DNA from 2 places in the Fretibacterium fastidiosum genome. Region 2 is predicted to be linked to the other one. Evidence: riboswitches for the same ligand, from Rfam matches in the RefSeq annotation. Region 2 holds a riboswitch; the other holds the start of a gene.
What was found. A riboswitch is a leader RNA that binds a small molecule or an ion and turns the genes downstream of it on or off. The one in region 2 is predicted to bind cobalamin.
Positions count from the first base shown of each region.

Region 1: linked by a shared signal. The riboswitch ahead of ACK28C_RS05265 (anaerobic ribonucleoside triphosphate reductase) and the one ahead of ACK28C_RS12685 (TonB-dependent siderophore receptor) in region 2 are both predicted to bind cobalamin.

Region 1 covers NZ_OZ209244.1:1,198,754-1,210,446, reverse strand. The annotation lists gene holA (DNA polymerase III subunit delta) at 1-197, opposite strand, end outside; gene ACK28C_RS05275 (hypothetical protein) at 482-1,405, shown strand; gene ACK28C_RS05270 (MerR family transcriptional regulator) at 1,515-2,342, opposite strand; cobalamin riboswitch at 2,649-2,829, shown strand; gene ACK28C_RS05265 (anaerobic ribonucleoside triphosphate reductase) at 2,936-5,254, shown strand; gene ACK28C_RS05260 (4Fe-4S single cluster domain-containing protein) at 5,242-5,784, shown strand; gene nhaC (Na+/H+ antiporter NhaC) at 6,130-7,689, shown strand; tRNA gene ACK28C_RS05250 (tRNA-Ala) at 7,861-7,936, shown strand; gene ACK28C_RS05245 (hypothetical protein) at 8,638-8,886, shown strand; gene ACK28C_RS05240 (hypothetical protein) at 9,035-9,706, shown strand; gene ACK28C_RS05235 (Fic family protein) at 9,744-10,820, shown strand; gene istB (IS21-like element helper ATPase IstB) at 11,034-11,693, opposite strand, start outside.
Region 2 covers NZ_OZ209244.1:2,828,840-2,840,532, reverse strand. The annotation lists gene ACK28C_RS12705 (MotA/TolQ/ExbB proton channel family protein) at 1-351, shown strand, start outside; gene ACK28C_RS12700 (biopolymer transporter ExbD) at 348-740, shown strand; gene ACK28C_RS12695 (hypothetical protein) at 749-1,096, opposite strand; gene ACK28C_RS12690 (energy transducer TonB) at 1,115-1,522, shown strand; cobalamin riboswitch at 2,327-2,500, shown strand; gene ACK28C_RS12685 (TonB-dependent siderophore receptor) at 2,609-4,594, shown strand; gene ACK28C_RS12680 (Synerg-CTERM sorting domain-containing protein) at 5,274-6,629, shown strand; gene ACK28C_RS12675 (hypothetical protein) at 6,973-7,479, shown strand; partial or broken gene ACK28C_RS12670 (GLUG motif-containing protein) at 7,506-7,685, shown strand; gene ACK28C_RS12665 (Synerg-CTERM sorting domain-containing protein) at 7,716-9,863, shown strand; gene ACK28C_RS12660 (endonuclease domain-containing protein) at 10,360-10,722, shown strand; gene ACK28C_RS12655 (Ig domain-containing protein) at 10,947-11,693, shown strand, end outside.

The sequences.
Region 1 (11,693 bases), 1.2 Mb from region 2:
TCCGCGACGACGGCCTCCCGCGCGGCGAACAGCCCTCGGCTGCCCACCCGTTCCAGGAGGGCGCGCCAGTCGGGGAAGGTCCCGTCGGCGTCGAACTTTCCCGACACCTGGCGGTCCTCCCGCGTCAGGGCCGTCAGCGTCTCCTCCAGCTGGCGCCGCTGCCCCTCGTGGCCCTCGATGACGATCAAGTGCGGCATGGCCCGCCTCCTCGCAGACTAAAGAATGGCCCCCCATGCGGCAGGCTCGTTTAGAAATGAACTTGAAGCGACACCGGTATTTTAACACCGTTGTCTTTCGAGAAGGGGCGCGGGGCGTTTTTGCCCTCCGCGGAGATTTGGCAGGCGCGTCTTCCCGTCCCCATCAAACGCATTTGTGCTGAAGTCGTTTTCGGGTTAAAGTACTCGCATGGACGACGGGGGCCGACCGCCGCAGTCCGTATGGGGAGCGGTTGGCGACGATGGAGAAGGACAGGAGGTTTATCATGAGGTGGTTTGTGGCGTTCATCCTGACGGTTTGCGCTTCGGCTTCGGTGGTCGTATTCCCGCGGGACGCAGCAGCGGAGCCGGACAGGACGGCTCTCATCGGGTTCACGGCGAGTCCGCAGAGCCCCAGCGCAGGACAGGATGTGATGGTGATGGCCCGCTTCAAGCCCGACATGAGGCCCCGTCAGGGGTCCGTGACACTGACGCTTCTGGGCCGGGACGGCGGGGTCGTCCGGGAGTGGAGCGAGCGGGAGCTGAACCCGGCGTTCCTGACGCCGGTCGAGGGCGGAACGGGCGAGTGGCTGTACCGCGCGTCGTTCACGGCACAGCCGGGGTACGCAGAACTGCGGCTGGCGTGGCGCCCGTCCAACGGGAGCGATCAGGCCGACCCCGAGCGCGCGGTCCTGACGCTGTCGGTGGGCGGAAACGGGACGCCCCTCGGCGGCGGCGGGCTGGTCAGCTGGCGCGTGACGCGCGACGCCCGGCACGACGGCGACGAGATGCGGACCAACGCGCTGTTCGAGCGGCAGCCCGACCCCGATTCCGTGCGGCTCATCATCGAGCGGCGCGGGCTGTTCTCCGGGCTCTACGACGACCGCACCCTCTATCCCGAACGCGAGGGGTACGAGGACGGCCGGTACGGGGGCCGCTGGAGCGTCCGGTTCGAGTTCACCGCCGAGCGGGGGCGACACAGGATGAAGCTCCGGTGGCGGATGGACGGGACCGAGTACGAGCACATCGAGAAGTTCTCCGTCGACGACGGAGCCCTTGGAAGCAATGGATGCGACGCCGGGGTCTCCGGCCTTCTCGGACTGTCGGCCCTCGCGCCGCTGGCGCTCCGGCGCAGGCGCGAAAAACGGAGGACGATGGCATGGAGCCCCATGATCTCAGTGCGGGGAGAACGCGAAGCATCAAATAGGTAGGGGGACCTGCCAGGGCCCCCTATCAGAGGCTCAGGCCCCTCCTGGACAACGACATGAGGCGGCGCCTCGCGCGGCGACGCGCCGCCCGACCGACGAGGCATCCGGGGCGCTAGGCCTTTCGCACCGGCCACTGCACCTCGGTGCGCAGCTCCTCCGGCGGGACCTCGTGGGGGCTGTTCAGGTAGACGTTCCGCGCACCGTCGGAGCCGGCCACGGGCTCGTAGCCGTTCTCCTCCATCCAGTGCCGCAGCGCGGTGTAGGCGCCCTCCAACTGATCGTAGGGCCCCTTGTGCAGGGTGCAGGCCATCAGGCCGCCCGGCACCGTGCGGACCTTCAGCCGGTCCGTTTCCGGGACGGGGTTCGTGAAGGACAGGCAGTACTCGACGTCGATGTCGTTCGGGTCGAACTCCTCCCCATAGTAGATGTCGAAGCACTCCCCGCCGTAGGCGCTGCCGTGCCGCTCCAGGTGGGTCCACAGCTCCGTGAAGACCCGATGACTCTCCTCCGACAGGTTCTCCATCGTGACGATGCAGCGGTGCGTCAGCGCCCGCACGGGCGCCACCTCGCGTACCGTAACTTTGTAGGACAAGAAAAACGCCTCCTTCTCCAAAGTGAGTTTTTCCAGGAGCTCCAGGTCCCTATGTCCCTTCTCCAGGCGTTCCTGGAGCACCTGACGGTGTCGGGCCAGGAAGGCGGCGATCGCGTCGGGGTCCCGCGCGCCGAGGAAGGCGCGGATATCCTCCAGAGGCACGTCCAGCTCCCTCAGTCGTCGGATGCGCAGGGCCTCCACGAACTGCCCCGCGGAGTAGTGCCGATACCCCGTCGTCTCGTCCACCCAGACGGGCTTCAGGATGCCCCTTTCGTCGTAGAAGCGCAGCGTCTTCACCGAGAGCATCGTCGCCCTGGAGAACTCCCCGATCGTCAGCAGGTTGCTCATCAAATTCCTCCTCCCTTCGCGTTTTCGCCCCTCACCCTCCGACAGGACCCATCATAGGCCCTCCAGCCGGGGGAGGGTCAAGCCTGCGGGCCAGGCGCCGTCGGCCGCCTCGTAAAGTATACTCGATCAACGGAAAGCGCACCTTCCTTCGTCAACGGGGTGTTCCATCAGCGACGGGGCTGGTGCGTGCACATTGGGGACGACTGGAGCCTCACAGCGGCGGCCACGCGAGCCGGGACGGTGGACGGCGAATCCACTTCCAAATTCGGAGGGCGTTCGGCTGGTGTATAATGAGGCTGCATTTTTCAAAAGAAGATGGGCACGGGTTCCGGCGTGTGCGCCGGGCAAAAGGGAAGCAGGTGCGAATCCTGAACGGTCCCGCCGCTGTGAACGGGGAGGCCCCTCGAAAGTCCACTGGAGCGATCCGGAAAGGACGAGGCGCCGATGATCCCAAGTCAGAAGACCTGCCTGGGCCCATGAACGCGAACTCCTGCGGACGACGGGAGGGGCGCGCGGCCCTTTCGCGTCCAGGCGCGAGCGCCTGCCCCCTCCACCTCCCGGAGGGGGCGCTCTTTTTAAGGAGGCAGGGAAAGATGTTCGCCAGGATCAGAAAGCGGGATGGGCGCGAGGTGCCCTTCAACGCTGAGAAGATAGCCGGGGCCATCGGACGGGCCCTGGCGGCGGTGGGGGAGCCTGGAACGGAGGCCATGCCGCTGACGGAGCGCGTCGTGGCCCACATGGAGCAGAAGCTTCAGGGCGGCGTGCCCCAGGTGGAGGAGATTCAGGACATCGTGGAGGAGGTGCTGATCGAGTCCGGACGCGCGAGAGCGGCCAAGGCCTACATCCTCTATCGCGCGTCCCGAAGCCGCGCGCGGGAGATGAAGAGCCACCTGATGAACGTCTACGAGGCGCTGACGTTCCGGGACGCGCAGGACAGCGACCTGAAGCGTGAGAACGCCAACATCGACGGCGACACGGCCATGGGGACGATGCTGCGCTACGGCTCCGAGGGAGCGAAGCACTTCAACGAGATCTTCATCCTGAGGCCGGAGCACGCCGAAGCGCACCACAGCGGGGACGTTCACATCCACGACATGGACTTCCTGACCCTGACGACGACCTGCTGTCAGATCGGCCTGAAGCGGCTCTTCAAGGGAGGATTTGGCACGGGGCACGGCACGCTGCGGGAGCCCTCCGGCATCCGAAGCGCCGCGGCGTTGGCCTGCATCGCGCTTCAGGCGAACCAGAACGACCAGCATGGCGGACAGAGCATCCCCGCCTTCGACTGCGACATGGCACCCTACGTGGCGCGCACCTTCGCCAGGGCCTACCGCCGGAACCTCCTGCGCGCCCTGAGCCTTCTCGCCGGGGAAGCCGCAGAGGACGGGGCGGTCGCTGCCCTCGACGGCCTGGAGGGCGGCCCCATCCGCATGGGGGCGACCGACGAGCGTCAGTCGCGGGAACGGGAGGCGCTCCTGAAGCTTGGGGTGCCGCAGGAGGCGGTGGAGCGCGCCCAGGAGGCGGCGCTTCGAGAGGCGCGGCAGGACGTGGAGCGCGAGACGTATCAGGCCATGGAGGCGCTGGTCCACAACCTGAACACCATGCACAGCAGGGCGGGGGCGCAGGTGCCCTTCAGCTCGCTGAACTACGGCACGGACACCTCGCCGGAGGGCCGCATGGTGACGCGGAACCTGCTCCTGGCGACGGAGGCCGGCCTGGGGCACGGCGAGACGCCCATCTTTCCCGTCAGCATCTTCAAGGTGAAGGAGGGGGTGAACTTCAACCCGGAGGACCCGAACGGCGACCTGTTTCAGCTGGCCTGCCGCGTCAGCGCAAAACGCCTGTTCCCCAACTTCGCCTTCATCGACGCGCCCTTCAACCTGAGCTACTACCGGCCGGGGAACCCGGACACGGAGATCGCCTACATGGGGTGCCGCACGCGCGTCATCGGGAACGTGGCGGACCGGGACCGGGAGACGGTGACGGGGCGGGGCAACCTGAGCTTCACCAGCCTCAACCTGCCGCGGCTCGCGATCCTGAGCGAGGGGGACCTCGATGAGTTCTACCGGCGGCTCGACGCCATGGCAGACCTCGTGGTCCAGCAGCTTCTGGACCGGTTGGAGATCCAGTCGCGCAAGCGGGTGAAGAACTTCCCCTTCCTGATGGGACAGGGCGTGTGGCTGGACTCGGAGACGCTGGGCTGGAACGACGAGGTGCGCCCCGTGCTGAGGCATGGGACGCTCTCCCTGGGCTTCATCGGCCTGGCGGAGTGCCTCAAGAGCCTGACGGGCGCCCACCACGGCGAGGACCCCAGGGCTCAGGAGCTTGGGCTTGAGATCGTCCGGCGCCTGCGCCGGCGCATGGATGCGGCCTCGGAGGCAAACGGGCTGAACTTCACGCTGCTGGCGACGCCCGCCGAGGGACTGTCGGGGCGCTTCCTGCGCCTGGACCGGGAACGGTTCGGGGTCATCCCCGGCATCACGGACCGCGGCTACTACACCAACAGCTTTCACGTCCCCGTGTACCACCGGCTCAACGCCTTCGAGAAGATACGGTTGGAGGCGCCCTACCACGCCCTGACGAACGCGGGGCACATCACCTACATCGAGATGGACGGCGACCCCTCGCGGAACCTGGCCGCGTTCGAGAAGGTGGTGCGCGCCATGAAGGAGGCGGGCATCGGCTACGGCGCCATCAACCATCCGCTGGACCGGGACCCCGTGTGCGGCTACACGGGCGTCATCGACGACGTCTGCCCCGGCTGCGGCCGGCGGGAGGAAGGCCGGCCCTTCGAGCGCATCCGCCGCATCACGGGCTACCTCGTGGGGACGCTCGAGCGCTTCAACGACGCCAAGCGCGCGGAGGAACACGACCGCGTGAAGCACGCGGGCCCGGAGCCATGCCCGCGCTGACGTCCGAGGGGTTGGAGGCGGAACTGCGGCTGGCGGGAATCGTGGAGGACTCCATCGTGGATGGACCGGGCCTGCGCCTCGCGGTCTTCGTGCAGGGGTGCCCGCACGGCTGCCCTGGGTGCCACAACCCGGAGGCGCAGCCCTTCGAGGGGGGGCGGACGATCCGGTCCGGCGAGGTCCTGGCGCGGTTGACGGCGAACCCGCTGCTGGACGGCCTGAGCCTGAGCGGCGGGGAGCCCTTCTGTCAGGCGGCAGCCCTTGCTCCCCTCGCCGCCGCGGCGCGGGCGCGGGGGTATCACGTCATGGCGTGGACGGGCTGTACCCTGGAGGCGCTCCTGAGGGCGGGGAGGCCGGACTGGGAGGCGCTTCTGCGCGCCCTGGACGTGCTGGTGGACGGGCCCTTTATCCAGGCACGGCGCAGTCTGGCTCTGGCATGGCGCGGGTCGGACAACCAGCGCGTGCTGAACGTGCCGCGCTCGCTCGCCCTGGGGCGGGCGGCCCCGGCGGAGGAGCTCCTGCGGTCGGCGTAACGTGCGGCTTTCATGCATTTTTGTGCAAAGGGACAAAGGAGGCCCTGCCCCTTGACCGGGGCGGGCCTTTTTTGTCGACCTGCGAAGCCCCTGCGCTCCTCGGCCGCAGGGGCCGGCGCTGCGTTTTCCCTCTTGCATTTTCACCAGAATGTTTTACAATGCACCTGACTTCGAAGTAAGCCGGGGAAGACCAATACGCAAAATCATTCCTCTCGCGCTAAAGGACCCTGTCCGGGAATAGTCGAAGCCTCAACACACGGTAAAAAAACGACAGCAGATCTTTGGTGTGGGGGGAATGTCGGGATGCAATTGTCTCGTAAACCGGGTCTTGTCCTATCTCTTTTCGTGCTGCTTTGCTGCGCGCTGATCGTCACCCTGGGCGTCGTCGACGTGGAGCTCGAGTCGGGCGCTCATCTGGGGCTGAGGCTTCCCGCACAGGTCCCCCTCCTCTTCGCGGCGGTCTTTGCCGCGGCGGTGGGCCTGTCGTGGCTCAGGTGCTCGTGGGTGGACCTGGAGCGCGGCATCTGCAACGCCATTCAGGTCTCCATTCAGGCCATCCTGATCCTCGTCCTCGTGGGCTGCCTCGTGGGCTGCTGGATTCAGAGCGGCGTCGTCGCCACGATGATCTATTACGGCCTCGGGGTGATGAGCCCGCGGTTCTTCTACTGCGCGTCGCTCCTGATCAGCGTGGTGGTGGCCCTGGCTACGGGCTGCTGCTGGACCACCAGCAGCACCGTCGGCGTGGCCCTCATCGGCATCAGCGCAGGCCTCGGCCTGCCGCTTCCCGTCACGGCCGGCTTCGTCATATCGGGGGCCTACTTCGGAGACAAGCTCTCCCCCCTCTCGGACACGACGAACCTGGCCCCGGCGGTCTCCGGCAGCAACCTGTTCGACCACGTTGGAGCCATGATGTGGACCACGCTGCCGACGCTCCTCATCACCCTCGTGATCTCGCTCTTTATGGGGAGTTCCGCGCAGGGCTCGGACGGCGGCCGCATCCTCCTGATCCAGGACATGATGCGCGCGGAGTTCTCCATCTCCTTCTGGGCCTTCATCCCGCCCCTGATCATCCTGGTCATGGCCTTTTTCAAGGTCCCCGCCATTCCGGGCATCGTGGCGGGCATCCTGGGGGGGATCGTCCTGTCGCTGGCCAACGGGTCCTCGGCCCACGACGCGCTGATGGTCCTCTTCTCCGGCTATGAGCCGGCGCACCTAGGCCGGTTCGCCGCCGCCGACACGCCGGAGGCCATCGCGGCGATGACGCAGGCCTTCAGCTCCATCTTCCTCTCCGGGTCCCCGGCGCTCTCCGTGGACCCGGAGGTGTTCTCCTCGATGGGGCACCTCCTGACCCAACTCTTCACCCGCGGCGGCATGACCTCCATGCTGGAGACCATCTGCCTCATCGTCGTGGCCCTCTCGCTGGGGGGCATCATGGAGGTCTGCGGGTTTCTGGACGTGATCCTGGAGGCCCTGATGCGCCACGTACGGTCCGTGTTTGGCATGGTGGCCTCGGTGCTGGCTTCCGCCTTCCTCTCCAACGTCTTCCTCAGCGAACAATACCTGTCCATCATCGTGCCGGGCCGCATGTTCCGTCGCGCCTTTGAGGAGCGCACGTGGAACGGCCGCAGGCTGGCCCCCACCATGCTGTCCCGCTCCCTGGAGGACAGCGGGACCATGACCTCGGTGCTGGTGCCATGGAACACCTGCGGCGTCTACGTCAGCTCCGTGTTGGGCGTGGCGACGCTGGACTACCTGCCCTACTGCTTCATGAACTGGCTGAACCCTCTGATGGCCCTGGCCATGACGTGGGCGGGCGTCGCCATCCTCTGGCAGAAGGACGCTTCGGAGAGCGAGACGGCCTCCGTGCCGGGCCTCACGGGCGAGGTGGTCGGCACGTCGCTTTGACGAAATCGTCAGGGGGTCGCCGGCTTGTCGAACGGTCAGCCATTCCTCCGGAGCCGAACTCCCCTCCTGCGCTGAACGCGAAATTCGCTTTCAAAACTTGAAGCGCGCGGTCCGCGGGGGATTTTCCTTGACAAGACCAGGAGGTGTCTGTATAATACTTCTGTTTGTCATGGGGCTATAGCTCAGTTGGGAGAGCGCTTGAATGGCATTCAAGAGGTCGTGGGTTCGAATCCCATTAGCTCCACCAGAAGCGAAAATCCCTGAGTTTCAAAAGGGATTCAAACGATAAGGGAACCCCCTCTCCGAGGGGGTTCTCGCTTATTTCTCCCGCCTTTGAATTTCTCGGTACCCCGCATCAGACCGCGATGAAACCGTATGCTAATACCAAATCGCGTCTAATATGGATTGCCTCCCCTAAGGGGAGGTGCCGAACGGAGTGAGGCGGAGGGGGTCGGCCAGACGACACGACTTACGGACGCCGACAGGCAGCCGGCGTCGTGTCGGTCGGCTGAGGGCGAAGGAAGTCCGGGGGACTTCCGCAGCTCGGCCAGACGACCGGCCTCACGCAAGCCGATCTTTCGGGAGGATTGCGGCGGTCGGTCGGCTGTGCCGAAGCAAGGCAATGGATTGCCTTGTGGAGGCGTTGACGGGGAATGTCAGGCAGGCGCGTCTTATGAAAAACACCCCTCCCCTTCGGGGAGCCTTCCGGCTGCCGTTCGCCCTTGCTCACGGGCCGTCAGTCCCCCACTTCGGGGCAGCTCCCCCCCTTGCAGGAGGGCCTTTCTTGCCCTTCTTTAAACGCGAATTGGTATTAACCCTAACCCTTCCCCTGGTCCTCCAAATGGGGACCACTATAATTATGATCTTCGTTCAGAGGGACATCCTTTTCCCGACGGCGTGGCGGTAGAATAGTGTTAAGAGTGGTACTTTGAAACGGAGGAATGACACATGCTGTTGCCGAAGGATTTTGTGTCCACGATGTCGGATGAGGAACAGGACAGGATTATGGACGAGGCTTACGCACTTGAAGACAGAGGAGAGAAGGAGGAGGCCGATCGTCTCTGGCGTACCCTTCCTGTTGATCCGATCTTTGCCGATGGGATAAAGCGCACTTTAGGAATTGGTATATTGAAAGAGGGAGGATACAATCTCAACGATGCCGTTAAGTTATTTGGGCAGGAGTGGTTGAATGGCTAACATCACAAAACTTCTCAATAGCTCAATTAAATTTGTGAAATCAGAACAAAAACTTAGAAAGGCCTCTACTAAAAAAAATCGAGATCGGTTGCTAGTTGACGCCACCGCCACATTGCGAGACGTTGCCGGAACCGGCAACGTCTCCGATATGCTGGATACCGAACAGCTCTGCATCAACCTCGAAAAGGCGCTCTACGCAAACACGCCGGACGATGAGGCACGGTACGACAAGCAGATCGTCGAGAATATGGCCATTCGCGGTTCTCTGGACGACATTTTGGACGTGAAGGGATACCAGGCGCACTTCGAGCGCCTTAAAGTTCTCGGCGTGAACCCGGACAACCTGCCTAAAGGCGAGCCCTTTGAGACGAACTGCAACCGGCAGATCAAGTACCTCGGCAGTGCGAAAAACGGCTTCAGCGAGCCGGAGGAGAAGGACTTTTTTGCGGCGCGGCAGGAGAACCTTCGTGCCGTCATCCTCATCTGCCGGGAACGCCAACGCGAGGCGTTGATGCCAGAAGCCGTGTCCGGCGAGCTTGCCGGTATGATCACGGAGGACACCGGCGTCCAGGAGCCAACGATACACCTCCATCCCTACACCAAAGGCCAGTGGTTCACCGGCAAGATCATCCGCATAGACGCAGAACACGGCAGGTGCATCCAGCAAACCGCCTCCAAGCTCTTCACCGTTCACAGGCTTGAGAAGCTGGAAACAGTGCCGGAACAGGGGCAGGACCTGAAGATCACCTACTCCAAAGACGGCGCCAAGGCAAAGCTGGACCCCATTGTACAGAAGCAGTCCAGGTCGCTGTACCGATAGAGAAGTGACCGATCTAAACGGAAGGAGGCTTTTCACCATGGCAGAGAGACAACGCTGGTTTTGGCAGCAGCCCAACTGGCTTTCAACGCCTGTATTCAGCGATGAGACGTATGCGTTCGCCAATCAGCTTGCGGAACGTGAAAGGAAGCTGTTGGACGATATGGGAATTGAGCTCTATGAGACGACGATCGTTCAGTCTATGACAGACAATCTGTACTGCAGCTATGCCATCGAGGGTGAGAAGTTGGATGAGGACCTCCTTCGTTCGTCGATCATGAAGCGTCTGAACATGGACATCCCGGATTGGAAGCCCTCCAGCATGTCAAGGACGGACCGAGAGGATAGAGCCGTTCAAGCAGCGTTATTTCTACTGAATGACAGAGAAACGTTGTCCCGGGAAAAACTGGAGGAGGCTCACGCTATGCTGAAAACGGAGAAGCGTGGGACCTGGGGAAAGTTCAGAAGCACTTCGGAATACATACGGGATGCGCAGCAGAATGTCGTCTATGAAGCACCTCCCGCGGAGAAGGTTCCAGCTCTGATGGATCAATTCTGCCGATGGTGGAACGATGAGCGCGTCACGCTCCCCGCATCGATCGGGGCTGCCCTTGGTCATGCCTTTTTTGTCGTCATTCATCCCTTTGAGGATGGTAATGGGCGTATGGCACGGCTTTTAGCGGATAAGGCGATGGCCCCTAGCATGGGTGACCCCTATAGGCCCTATAGCATGTCCTCCGTAATCTATCAGGGGCTCTCTCAGTACTATCGGGCACTTGATCAACTTCCGGAGGAGAACGGAATCCAGAGGTTCGTAATGCTGATGGCACACATGCAGTCTGATGTGTTGGACAAGGCTGTGATACGCATGAAGTCCGTTAAGAACATGGAGGCCGTTATCTCCATTGCTGAGGCTTCTGGGACGCCGATCACGCCTCTGGGACGTGCGATGCTTAAAACGATGGCCCTGGAGCCCGAGCGAAAGATATGGACCCCCTTTGACGCTTCGCGCAACGTGAGGGACGCCGGGGACGAAGATCCATGGGACGTGTGGAACACTCTTGTGGAACGCGGGATAATACAGGGTAAGAATATTGCATCTCCCGCGCATCTGTGAAAAGCACAAGCGCTGGAACCTGGCCGACCTGCCTATTAAACAGTACTTAAAAGCACGCCCTGTGGGCGGCCCCGACACGCCATAAACGGCGACCGGGGGCAATTAATACCAATTCGCGTTTAAAGAAGGGCAAGAAAGGCCCCCCCTGCTGTCAAGCGACATGCAAAATTGACCCATGGGCGACATCGAAAACTGACCCCCCTTGAGCCCTGTTCATTGTCCTGCGATATCCTGCTCCTTTCGCATTAAGCCCGAACGGCGCTTTTCAAGCAGCCGATAACTGTCCCCCCGAAGCGTCACCACCGTCGAGTGGTGCAGCAGGCGGTCTAAAGTTGCAGTGGCCACGACGTTGTCTCCAAACACGTCCCCCCATTCCGATACGCTCCGGTTACTCGTCAGAAGAAGGCTGCCCCTCTCGTATCTCCTGGACACAAGCTGAAAAAACAGGTGCGCGCTTTCGCGCTCAAGGGGAAGGTAACCCAGCTCGTCTACTATCAGCAGCTTCGGCTTGCTGAAAAAGGACAACCGCTCCTCAAGACGAAGCTCATTCTTGCTCTTGCTCAGACTCGCCAGCAAGGCAACCGCCGTGGTGAACAGAACCGAGTAGCCCCGCTCTATCGACGCTCTGCCCAGAGCTATAGCCAGATGCGTTTTACCCACTCCGGGCGGTCCCAGAAAAAGCAAACTGTCCCCATTCGCCACCCACCGACAGTGACTCAGCTCCTCAAGCTGACGACGGTCCGCTGAACTCGATCCCCAATCGAAACCATCAAGCGTCCTCACACACGGGAAGTGGGCGATCCTCAGCCCCATCTGGATTCGACGGATGTCCTTATGCCGCGCCTCCTCGCAGCAAAGACGGTACAAAACCTC
Region 2 (11,693 bases):
GCCGAGCGTCGGATTCGGCGGGAGCTCTACCGATGGGAGCGGCATCTGCCAGTGCTGGAGGTAACGGCCCGTGTGGCGCCGCTTCTGGGGTTGCTGGGCACCGTGCTGGGCATGGTGGAGATGTTCCGGTCGCTCCACCAGGGTGGGGCCGTCGACGCGATCGCCGTGACCGGGGGAATCTGGAAGGCGCTCTTCACCACCGTTGCGGGGCTGGTTGCCGCGATCCCGATGGTGCTAGCCCACAGTCTGCTTCAGGGGGCCGTCGATTCCCAGGCGGAGACGCTGGAGCGCGGGGTGGACTTTCTGCTTCGCGAGCGCGCCGTCCGTGAAGCGGGGCGTCCCGAGTCATGAGGACTCGGCCCCGCAGGAAGGTGGACCTGGACATCACTCCCCTGATCGACGTGCTCTTCATGCTCATCATCTTCTTCGTCCTGACGACGAGCTTCGTGCAGGGGCGGGTGGAGGTGGACCTGCCCCGGGGGGAGGGAACTCCGCCGAGGGAGGACAGGACCTTGCTGGTCTCGGTGAAAGCGGACGGCACGGTCCTCTGGGACGGGACCCCGGCTGCGAGTGCGGACGTGCCCACCCTGGCGGCCCGCGCCGTGGCCGAGAGCCGGGACGTCCTGCTGGCGGGCGACCGTGCGGCTCCCTACGGGGCGGTCGCGGAGCTCCTGGAGCTCCTTCGGCACGAGGGGCTGGACCGCGCGGGCCTGGCCCTTCGGGGCGTCGCAGTGCCATGAGTCGCTGCTCAGATATCCGTCGGTGGGCGCTTCCCGCAGCCCTCAGCTTGGCCTTCCACGCGGTGCTCTTTCTCCTTCCCATCGGCCTGAACGTCACCGAGTCCCGTCCCGCCATGAGGCTCACCCTGCTCCGGCCGGCGCGCGTCCCTGGCCCGCCCCACCCGGTCGGGGGCGGCGACCGGGGGAACGAGGTGTGGACCGATCTTCTGTCCCCGCCATCCGCCCCGCTCCGGAAGGACGAACCCAAAAGAGAGATCGATCCACGGAGAAAAACTGCCCCTGCGAAAAAAACGCAACAGAGCCCCAAACCGCAGCGCAAACCAGTTCCCAAAGCGAAGCTCGAACCCCAGCCTCAACCCGTTGCCAACCCCGCGGTGCGTGAAGCGCCAAGCGAGGCCCCGACCGTAGTGCGGGGTCGGGCCCCTCTGCCGAACGCCGGAGGCTCCGGCCTCGGAGGCGGGCGGAGCGGCACTGTGGGGAGCGGCGAGGGCACGTCCTCCGGTCCGGGGGCCGAGACGGGCCCCGTGGACGTGGGGACGCTCAGGATTCTCTCCAGGACGCCGCCGGAGTACCCGCTCTTCTCGCGCAAACGTCGGGAGGAGGGGCGTCTGACGATCCTCATCACCATCCAGTCGGGGCGCGTGACCGACGCGCAGGTGGAGCACGGGAGCGGGTACCCCCGGCTGGACGAGGCCGCGCTGCGCGCGGTGCGGACCTGGCGGTTCGACCACCCCGGACGGATACGCGCCCGGGTGCCCGTCAGCTTTCGCCTGGAGCGTTGAGGGCGGCGGAGGGGTTCGGCCAGACGACCGGCCTCACGCAAGCCGATCTTTCGGGAGGATTGCGGCGGCCGGTCGGTCGGCTGAGGGCGAAGGAAGTCCGGGGGACTTCCGCAGCTCGGCCAGACGACCGGCCTCACGCAAGCCGATCTTTCGGGAGGATTGCGGCGGCCGGTCGGTCGGCTGAGGGCGAAGGAAGTCCGGGGGACTTCCGCAGCTCGGCCAGACGACCGGCCTCACACAAGCCGATCTTTCGGGAGGATTGCGGCGGCCGGTCGGTCGGCTGAGGGCGAAGCAAGGCAATGGATTGCCTTGTGGAGGCGTTGGCGGGGAATGTCAGACAGGCACGTCTTAGGAAAAACACTCGCCGCCCCTAGGCTCCTCCCTTGGGGGAGCCTAATAAACCGGGGGCCTGAAAACGCGCCGCTTCTTTTCGCCTCCCCTGAAAGGGGAGGTGGTTCGCGTCAGCGAACCGGAGGGGTTGTTTCTCAGGCTCAACACCCCCCAGCCCCTTCGGGGCAGCCCCCCTTGCAGGGGGGCCAAAACTTTGCCTCCCCTAAAAGGGGAGGTGGCCCGAAGGGCCGGAGGGGTTGATCCTCAGGTTCAACAACAACCCCTCCCCTTCGGGGAGCCTTCCGGCAGCCGTTCGCTGACGCTCACGGGCCGTCAGTCCCAGCCCCTGCGGGGCAGCTCTCCCCTTCGGGGAGGCTTTTCTTAAAATTAAACGCAAATTGGTATCGGCATTTCCACTTTATAGAAGAATTACATCGTCTTTTTGCGGTATAATACTATTGCGATTTGCACATGAATCTTCACGTGGAGTTCGGCGCAGGGAATCCGGTGCGAATCCGGAACGGCCCCGCCACTGTGAGCGCGACGAAACCGATGGATGCCATTGTTCTCCGGCTGTGGCCGGGACGAGAAGGCTCGGGAGTAGGAGGACCGCAAGCCAGGAGACCTGCCGAACGTCCGTTTTGCCGAACGCCTCGGGGGACGGGTGTCGGCAATGTGTTTCTGGAGTCGGGTATGTGGGAGGAGTCCTCGAGGGGCTCCTCCTGTTGTCTAAATGGAGAGAGGAGATGCGCGCCGATGAAGGTCGGACCCCCTTCCCCTGCCTTTGTCCTTTTGCTCTTTGCGCTTACCCCCGTTTTCGTGCTGGGGGCCGTGGGTCCTGCCCTGGGGACGACGGAGCTCCCCGAGGAGCGGGTCGTCGCTCCCCCCGTGGAGGACGAGGACAAGCTGCTCCTCTCCCCCGGATCGGTGACGGTGGTGCGCCCCCAGGAGATGAAGGGGGAGCAGAAGAACCTTCCGGAGCTCCTGAAGCAGGTTCCGGGCCTCCACGTCGTGGAGACCAAGGGGCGCGGGGCCTATACGGTGGCCTCCATCCGCGGCAGCAGCGCCGCGCAGGTGGCGGTCTACGTGGACGGGGTCCTGATGAACCTGGGCAGCGAGGCGGCGGTGGACCTCTCCACGATCCCCGTCGAGAACGTCGAGCGCATCGAGGTCTACCGCGGCTACATTCCCTCCCGGTTCGGAGGGGCCTCCATGGGCGGCGTCATCAACATCGTCACGAAGAAGCCCGAAAAGTCCGGCGGGACCCTCTCGCTTGGAGCGGGCTCCTGGGGACGGGCACGGGCCGGCCTGGCCTGGGACGCACCGCTTGGCGGCGGCAGCCTGTTTCTGGGCCTCAACCACGACCGCACCGACGGCGATTTCAGATATCCCAACGACAACAACACTCCCTACACTCCGACCGACGACTACGAGGCGGATCGCGAGAACAACCGTTATGCAAACACGGACGTGCTGCTGAAGTGGAACGACGACCACTGGCGCGTCGAGGGCGGCTGGAAACGGAACGACCGCGCGCTGCCTTACCCGGCCCCCGGAGCGGACAAGCCGGAGAGCCCGCGGGGCGCGGACTTCCGCGTCGATCAGTGGAACGTGGTCCTGGCGCGGCGCCAGACCTGGGGCGACCTGGAATGGGGGTTCCGCGCGGAGTACCTGGGGCAGAGCAAGAGGTACGACGATCCCGCGGACACGATCGGGGGCTGGGGCGAGCAGCACAACCGCTACGACACGGACCGCCTGAGCTTCGCCCTGGACGGCGCGCTGCCCGTCGGGGACCACCACCTGCTGGAGTTCCTCTGGAACTACTACGACGAGACCCTGAACACGGACGGGGACGTCGTGAAGAAGATGCGCGGATTTCGGGAGCACAACCGCTACAGTTGGAACGCCCAGGTCCAGGACACCATCGGGCTGGGCAGAGGGGACGACCTCTGGCTGACCCCGGTGGTACGCTGGAACGCCGCCGACGGCCGCACGGAGTTCTCGTGGGGGGCGGCGCTGGACTGGAGGATGAGCCGGGAGTGGACCCTGAAACTGACGGGCGGCACGTACAACCGGGCCCCGAACCTCTACGAGCTCTACGGGGACGGGGCGTTCGTCATCCCCAACCCCAGCCTGAGGTGGGAGAGCGGGACGCAGTGGGACGTCGGGTTGGCCTGGAAGGGGCAGCTGTGGGGCGGGGAGGCCACGGCGGAGTTGACGGCCTTCGGCCGCCACTCGGACGACCTGATCGACTACCTGATGACCAACCCCCGGTTTGCCCAGTACGTGAACATCGGAAAGGCCAGGGTGATCGGGACGGAGCTGGAGGTGAGTGCGGAGTGGGCGAAGTGGGCCCTCTACCTGGCCGCCACCTGGATGGACCCGAAGAACGAGACGCCGGGCTACATGGACGGTGACCCTCTGGCGAACCGGCCCGAGTGGGAGGGGCTGCTGAGGGCGACCCGGAAGTGGGAGCGGTCCTCGGCCTTTGCGGAGCTGCGCTACGTGGGCAGGAACTACTACGACATGCAGGGCGAGGTGGGCTGGACGGACCTGCTGACCGCCGGGCTGGGCGTCCGCTGGCAGCCCAAGGAGAACCTGAAGCTGGTTCTGGGGGTGGACGACCTCTTCGACAAGGGGCCGGACCTGAAGCTCTTTGCGGTGGGGACGGGGCCGGAGCGCATGTTGTGGTACCCGCTCCAGGGCCGGACGTTCTACGTCTCGCTGATCTGGACGTTCTAGCAGACGACCAGCTTTCCGCGGCCGTCAGGCTGCGATGCTGTGTCGGTCGCTATCTCGCCAACGCAACAGTTTGCGTTGGCGAGGCGCAGACGACAACCCCTCCGCCTCACTTTCGTTCGGCACCTCCCCTTTCAGGGGAGGCAAAAAGAAGAGGCGCGCTTTAGGCCCCCGGTTTATTAGGCTCCCCTGGAAGGGGAGCTTGCGAGCCCCAGCGGGGCGAGCCTGAGGGGTTGTTGATGGGTGAGAGAGCAACCCCTCCGGCCCTTTGGGCCACCTCCCCTTTCAGGGGAGGCTTTAGGCCCCCCTGCAAGGGGGGCTGCTGAGCGGTAGCGAAGCTGGGGGGTGTTGTTGAACGTGAAGGACAACCCCTCCGGCCCTTTGGGCCACCTCCCCTTTCAGGGGAGGCTTTAGGCCCCCCTGCAAGGGGGGCTGCTGAGCGGTAGCGAAGCTGGGGGGTGTTGTTGAGCGTGAAGGACAGCCCCTCCGGCCCTTTGGGCCACCTCCCCTTTCAGGGGAGGCTTTAGGCCCCCCTGCAAGGGGGGCTGCTGAGCGGTAGCGAAGCTGGGGGGTGTTGTGGGGAGGAGGTGATGCAGAAAAGGAGAACGCACAGGTTGTGGAACTTCGCGTGCGCGGTGGTCCGTCGGAACATCGGGAATCATTTCAGCGAGGAGGTAAAGTTATGTATCGCAAGACGATGAAGCGCTGGTTTTCCGGGATGCTGCTTGTAACAGCGGTCCTCGTCCTGTCGGCTATGCCCGTGGCGGCGGCAAACCTGCTGTTCACGGCTCAGGACGATCTGTTCAACAACGCGCGTCTTGGGAAGATCTCGGGGTATAGAGTCTATACCCTCTCCAGGGATATCGGAGGAAAGTACGGACAGGGGATCTTTCCCTTCAAGAACGCGAACCAGGAGCGGGTGGCCGTCACCCTCTGCCAGACGTTCGACGGCGTACAGCCGGACGTCATCCAGGTCTATGATCCCAGATTCATAAGCACGTTGCCGGTGCTGACGGGACATCCCTACCTGCCCAACATCCGCAGCATGGTCTCCAAGGGCAGCTACCTCTACGGCACATCCTACATGGGGAAGGCGAATGCGCAGAACACCAAGGCCAGGGTGGCGCGGATCGGGATGTCGGGCAGCACTTATACCCCCGACATGGATCATGTTTACGAGTACAACCCTCCGTCGGGCGACGGGCACGGGGAGGCCCTGGTGTCCTACGGCAATTTCCTTTACGCGCTCTTCACGTCCCAGACGGGGAGTTACCCCAACTTCGTCTACAACCCAAGCAGGCTGGTGAAGCTCAACGCGGAGCTGGGACAGGTCAGGGCGATCGACCTGTACGGAAAGAACACCGACGGCGGCACTCTCGGTGCCACCTGCCTGAGCGGCGGGACCCTCTACATCGCTGCCTGGGGTGGGTCGCAGCCCACGGCCCCCAATTACAATCCCGATTCCATGATCGAATCCGTGAACCTGAACAACCTGAGCCACACCACCTGCGTCACCGGTTCGCAGGTCGCCGGTCGCGAGACGGGCTGGAGGCACCACTTCACCTCCATCGTGATCGTCGGCAGCACCGCCTATGTGCAGGCTGTGAGCTGGAACGCTTCGTGGATAGGGGGCGAGGTCCGGCTTTACGCGGTCCCCGTCGCCTCCCTGGGGTCGCTGGGCAGAGCGCATCGGGTCGACACGGTCTCATTTTCCGGCGGCTGGCGGCTGGGGATGGTCCAGGACGGACAGTACCTCTGGATGGCCGCGGGAAAGAACCTTCGCCGCTATACGCTGCCTGCGAACGGCACCGCGAATATGGTGTTCGGGCCCAACGGCGTGTCCTTGGGCGGCAACATCTCCTCCTTCATGCCGATCCCGTCGCTTCGTAGTGTCTTTGCCGCTCAGACGGCACAGGAGGAGCCGGTGCAGGCCATGGCCGCCAAGGATGAGAAGGACGGCGGCAGCGGTTGCGACGCGGGCTTTGGCTGGTTGCTGCTCCTGGCGGTCGTTCCCGTCGCGCTGCGGCGGAGGGGATAACGCTTGAGGAAACGTGGCGTTATCGCTCTCTTCCTCTAGGAAAAGGTACGGAAAGGAGGAGGGCGGATTTCCGCCCTCCTTTTGTCTCGGCTCCCCTGCAAGGGGGGCTGCCCCGAAGGGGAGGGGTGTAGGGGCGGCGAGTGTTTTTCATAAGACGCGCCTGTCTGACATTCCCCGCCAACGCCTCCACAAGGCAATCCATTGCCTTGCTTCGGCACAGCCGACCGACACGACGCCGACCGCCTGTCGGCGTCCGTAAGTCGTGTCGTCTGGCTGAACCCCTCCGGTCCTTCGGACCACCTCCCCTTTCAGGGGAGGCAAAAAGTAAAGAAGGTGACAAGTAATGAAAACGATGAAAGTAAGGGCCCTCTGCGCCGCATTCTTTTTGGCGTTCCTTGCCCTTCCCGCGCCATCCGCAGAAGCGGCGAACTGGCTGGACAACGCCGACATAAGCTGGTACGAGGACGTCGTCTCGGCCAACCCTCAGGCGACGGAATTCGAGATATCCACGCCGGAGGAGTTTGCCGGGCTGGTGGAACTGACGCAGAGGGGCAACGCCTTCGAGGGCAAGACGGTGAGCCTGAAGTCGGACCTGGACCTGAACGGGGCAGAGTGGACTCCCGTCGGGACTTTCTCCGGCGTCTTCGATGGAAAAGGGCACGTCGTCAAGGGGCGCACGACGCTCTTCAGCCACATCTCCGGGGAGGGCGCCCTGCTGCGTGGCCTCCGTAAGGTCGGCGATTCCTCCGGAAGCGGCCTGGTGAAGGTTCTTTCAAAGGGGACGGTGGAGGACTGTTTCTTTAAAGGCGCTGTGCTAACCGATCCCACCCCCCCCCTGGCTCTACCCTAACCAGCTCTCCTGTAACCGGAGGGCTCGTGGAGAAGGTCGAGTGGTCAGGGAGGGTTCGGGGTTGCTCTGTAGAGAGTCTGATTATTGCCGATGCTTCCTACAACTTGGTAGGTGACCCCCCCCACTTGGAAAGGGCACATCAAATTGTCGGGGGGGTGGTGGGTTATTGCGTTGGAACCATTGAAAATTGTTCTTTCAAGGGAACGATCGACCGCATGGCTAATGGGGACTCCACCATGGGGGGGATTGTTGGACAGGGGGGCGAGATACGGAACTGCCGCGCGCAGGTCGTCCTGGGGGCGGACTCGGAGTTCATCAACACTCTCGACGAGGATTCGCACCACTATCAAACAATATTGGGCGGAATAGCCGGGGTCAACGGAGATCTCATTGAAGGCTGCCTGGCCGAGGGGAGTATCCGCTACGTGGGCAGCGACGACGTGGTTTATGCCGGTGGGATCGTCGGGAGAGGAAAGGGAGGTGACGTCGTCCAGTGCGTCTTCAGCGGAGACATTGGGGTCGGCAACACCTCGTGGGGAGAAACGGATGCCCCCAGCAGCGCTGGGGGCATTGCAGGCCTGGGGGACAAAAATATCCGCAGCTGCTTTGCCCGGGGCAAGGTGGCCAACAAGCTTGGAGTCTCAGGGGGACTTGTGGGCCATCTCGCTCATGCTCAAAAACTTGTCAGGATTGAAAACAGCTCCTCGGCCTGTGCGGTCTCCAGCACCAGCGGGCTTGCCGGCGAATTGGCGGGGACTGCCTCTACGTATGGAGATAAGTATCAGATCGTCCGTTGCCTCTGGGTGTCGGAGGGCGAAAACCCGTTGGGGGCCAACTCCCCAAAGGTGGAATTGGTGAGCTGCGACAGGGTGCCGTCGGACGCGGACCTGCCCGTTACCGTTGCGCTTCTTCCGACCCAGCTCGGCCTGACGGAGCGAAAAAGGGGCGAGTTGAGCGTCGAGCTCTATCCGGAGGTTAGCAGCCAGATCGGGAACGTGACCTTTGCCTGGTCGCTTCGGGAGTCAGAGGTCGGGGTGCTGAAACTGGACGAAGGAAAGACGGCTACGGCCTCCATGATGGGGCTGAAGGAGGGGGCAGCCGAGGTGATGGCGCAGTGCGGGCCTCTGGTGGAGGAGAACGTATCCAAGCCCTCCTGCTTGGTCTTCGTGCATCGGGTCCTGATGGAAAAGCTTTCTCTGAGGCCCAAAACCCTTGTCTTGAGGAATAAAAACCATAAGGAGAATATCCGCACCCTGATCGATCCAGATAAGAATACGGTGTCCTATCCTCCCAAATGGAGAATTGAGGTCGTTGCAGGCAATTCCGCGGAGGCCGACGACATCGAGCTGACACCTGCCGACGGCGGGTTTGGCGCGGCGGTTGCTCTGGTGAGGCCCGTCTCTGGTGCGGAGTATCGGGTGGTGGCCGAGGCGGTGGACGGGTCCGGCCTGTCGGACGACGTGATCGTCACGGTCAATTACGTTCCCCCGGTTCCTGGGAGCCCTGACGTCCCAGTGCCGCCGGTGAGCCCCGACGTGAGCCCCGACGTTCCCGCGCCGGTAAGCCCGGACGTGAGTCCCGACATCAAACCGCCGCTGAGTCCCGATGTAAAACCGCCGGTGAGCCCGGATATCACCCTTCCTGACGTACCGGACGATCCGGAAACGGGAATTGCCCCGAAGCTGCCGGACGGCGCGCCCGCGGGCGTGGGGGCGTCGAAGCCCGCGTTCTACGGCGGCAGCGAGAATGCGGCGTTGAAGAACGCTGCGGCAGCGTTGTCGGACAGTGGACTGAAGGCGAAGGACCTGACCTTCGACCCGGATACGGGCGTCGTGAGGCTCCAGAGCCGGGTGGCCCGCGAGGTGGCCAGGGAGGTGCTTCCGAAGGACGTTTCGCTCAAGAAGGTTCGGACGCTGCCGGTGTTGTCGGCCTCTCTGCCGAAGGGGGCAACCGTCGCTGCGGTTGGTCTTGAGATAACGGGGGCCGATCTGATGGCGAAGAAGGCGTCCGAGGTGAAACTGCTGAAGGCGACGGGGCCGGACACGGGAGCGCTGCTGAAATGGTCGGGCAAACCGGAGGAGTTCGGCGACGGGCGGTTCACGGTGCTGGACGGGAGCGGCCGGGTTGTCGATGAATTACAGCCCCGCAGCCGGTACGTTTTGACCGTGTTCATCGGGGACGGAGGGAAGTACGACCTGGACGGCGAGGCGAACGGCAAGGTGGTGGACCCGCTGGCGTTGCTGTCGCTGACGGGCGGTTCGGCCCCGGAACATCAGCCGGGCCCTGACAGCAAGGACGGCGGCGGTGGCGGGTGTAACGCTGGCCTTGGCTGGCTGCTGTTGCTCGCTGCGGCCGTTCCCGTCGTGCTGCGGCGGAGGGGATAACCCCTCCGTCGCCTTCGGCGACACCTCCCCTTTCAGGGGAGGCGGGTTTTCTTGGCCCCCCTGCAAGGGGGGCTGCCCCGCAGGGGCTGGGGGGTTGTTTTTGGGCATGAAAGCAACCCCTCCGCCTCACTTCGTTCGGCACCTCCCCTTTCAGGGGAGGCAAAGCAAAGAGGCACGCTTTAGGCCCCCGGTTTATTAGGCTCCCCTGGAAGGGGAGCTGGCGAGCCCCAGCGGGGCGAGACTGAGGGGTTGGTTTTGGCCCCGAAGGGGAGGGGGGTAGGGGCGGCGAGTGTTTTTCATAAGACGTGCCTGTCTGACATCTCCCGCCAACGCCGAAAGAGGACAATTTATTGTCCTCTTTCGGCACAGCCGACCGACACGACGCCGACCGCCTGTCGGCGTCCGTAAGTCGTGTCGTCTGGCCGAACCCCTCCGCCTCACTTCGTTCGGCATCTCCCCTTGCTGGGAAAGCAAGAGACGGATGGGAAGGAATGATATGATGCCCCTCCTGCCTCGCAACAAAAACCTTTTGGGGTACGCAAGATTGTTGCGCCGGGAGATGACCCCTCAGGAACGACGTCTGTGGTACGAGTTTTTGAGGGACTTTCCCATGAAATTTTATCGGCAGCGTGTTGTCGGTAATTTTATCGTGGATTTCTACTGTGCTTCCTTTAAGTTGGCAATCGAGGTGGATGGAGGGCAACATTGTGACGAGGCCGTTGTGAAATATGACCTCGAACGGACGAAATTTCTGAAATCCTTGGGTATAACGGTGTTACGCTACACGAATCTTGACGTCGCAGAAAATTTTGAAGCAGTTTGTGTGGATATCGAGAATTTTGTGAAGGGGAGGAGCTAACCCCTCCGTCGCCTTTGGCGACACCTCCCCTTGCAGGGGAGGCTTTTGGCCCCCCTGGAAGGGGGCTGCCCCGTAGGGGCTGAGGGGTTGTTTTTGAGCGTGAAGAACGGCCCCCCCGCCGCCCTTGGCGCCACCTCCCCTTGCAGGGGAGGCGAAAAGAAGAGGCGCGTTTGGGGGAGGCAACTCAGGGGAGGTAACAATAGTTTTGAAAGGAGCGTGAACCCATGCGCAGATGGCTGCATGGCATTGTCTGTGTCGTAGCTCTTGGTGTGGTGCTGCTGGGCTTGCAGCCTGCAGCATTGAGTGCTGAATTGTGGTCCGACGTGGCCGATACGTCCTGGGTGAACCAACATGCCGGGACGGAGTCCGACCCCTATCTCATCGAGACGGCGGAACAGTTGGCCGGGCTGTCAAAGCTGGTCAACGCAGGAAATGCTTTCAGGGATAAACACATTCTGCTGACACGGGACATCTCCGTAGCCGGCAGAGAATGGATTCCCGTGGGGTGGATGTGTGCTTATGGCGATTTGGCAGACTTTGCCGGAACGCTTGACGGAGGTGGCCACGCCGTTACGGGAGTGACGATCTCCACGGGCGAGCATCTTCCGGTCAGCCCAAATTGTTTTAAGATCTGTCATTCCGGAGCCTTTTTGGGGTATGTCGCCCCTGTGGCGACGGTTAAGAATCTTGTGCTCATGGGGGCGATCACCAATAAATACTCCAATGGCGCCGCAGGGCTCACGACCTGGTCGGATGGAAATATTTTAAACTGCATCACGTCCTTCGACCTGATGGGAGCCAGTCCGAACAATGCCTATGTGGCCGGTGTTGCTTCTTTGAACGGAGGGGGACTCATCCGTAACTGTGTCGCCTACGGCAGTATCAAGACGCATGGTGCTGGTGGGGCCAACTATGCGGGAGGAATATTGGGTTTTTCTTATTGGTATCAGGGATCTCTTCAAAACTGCGTG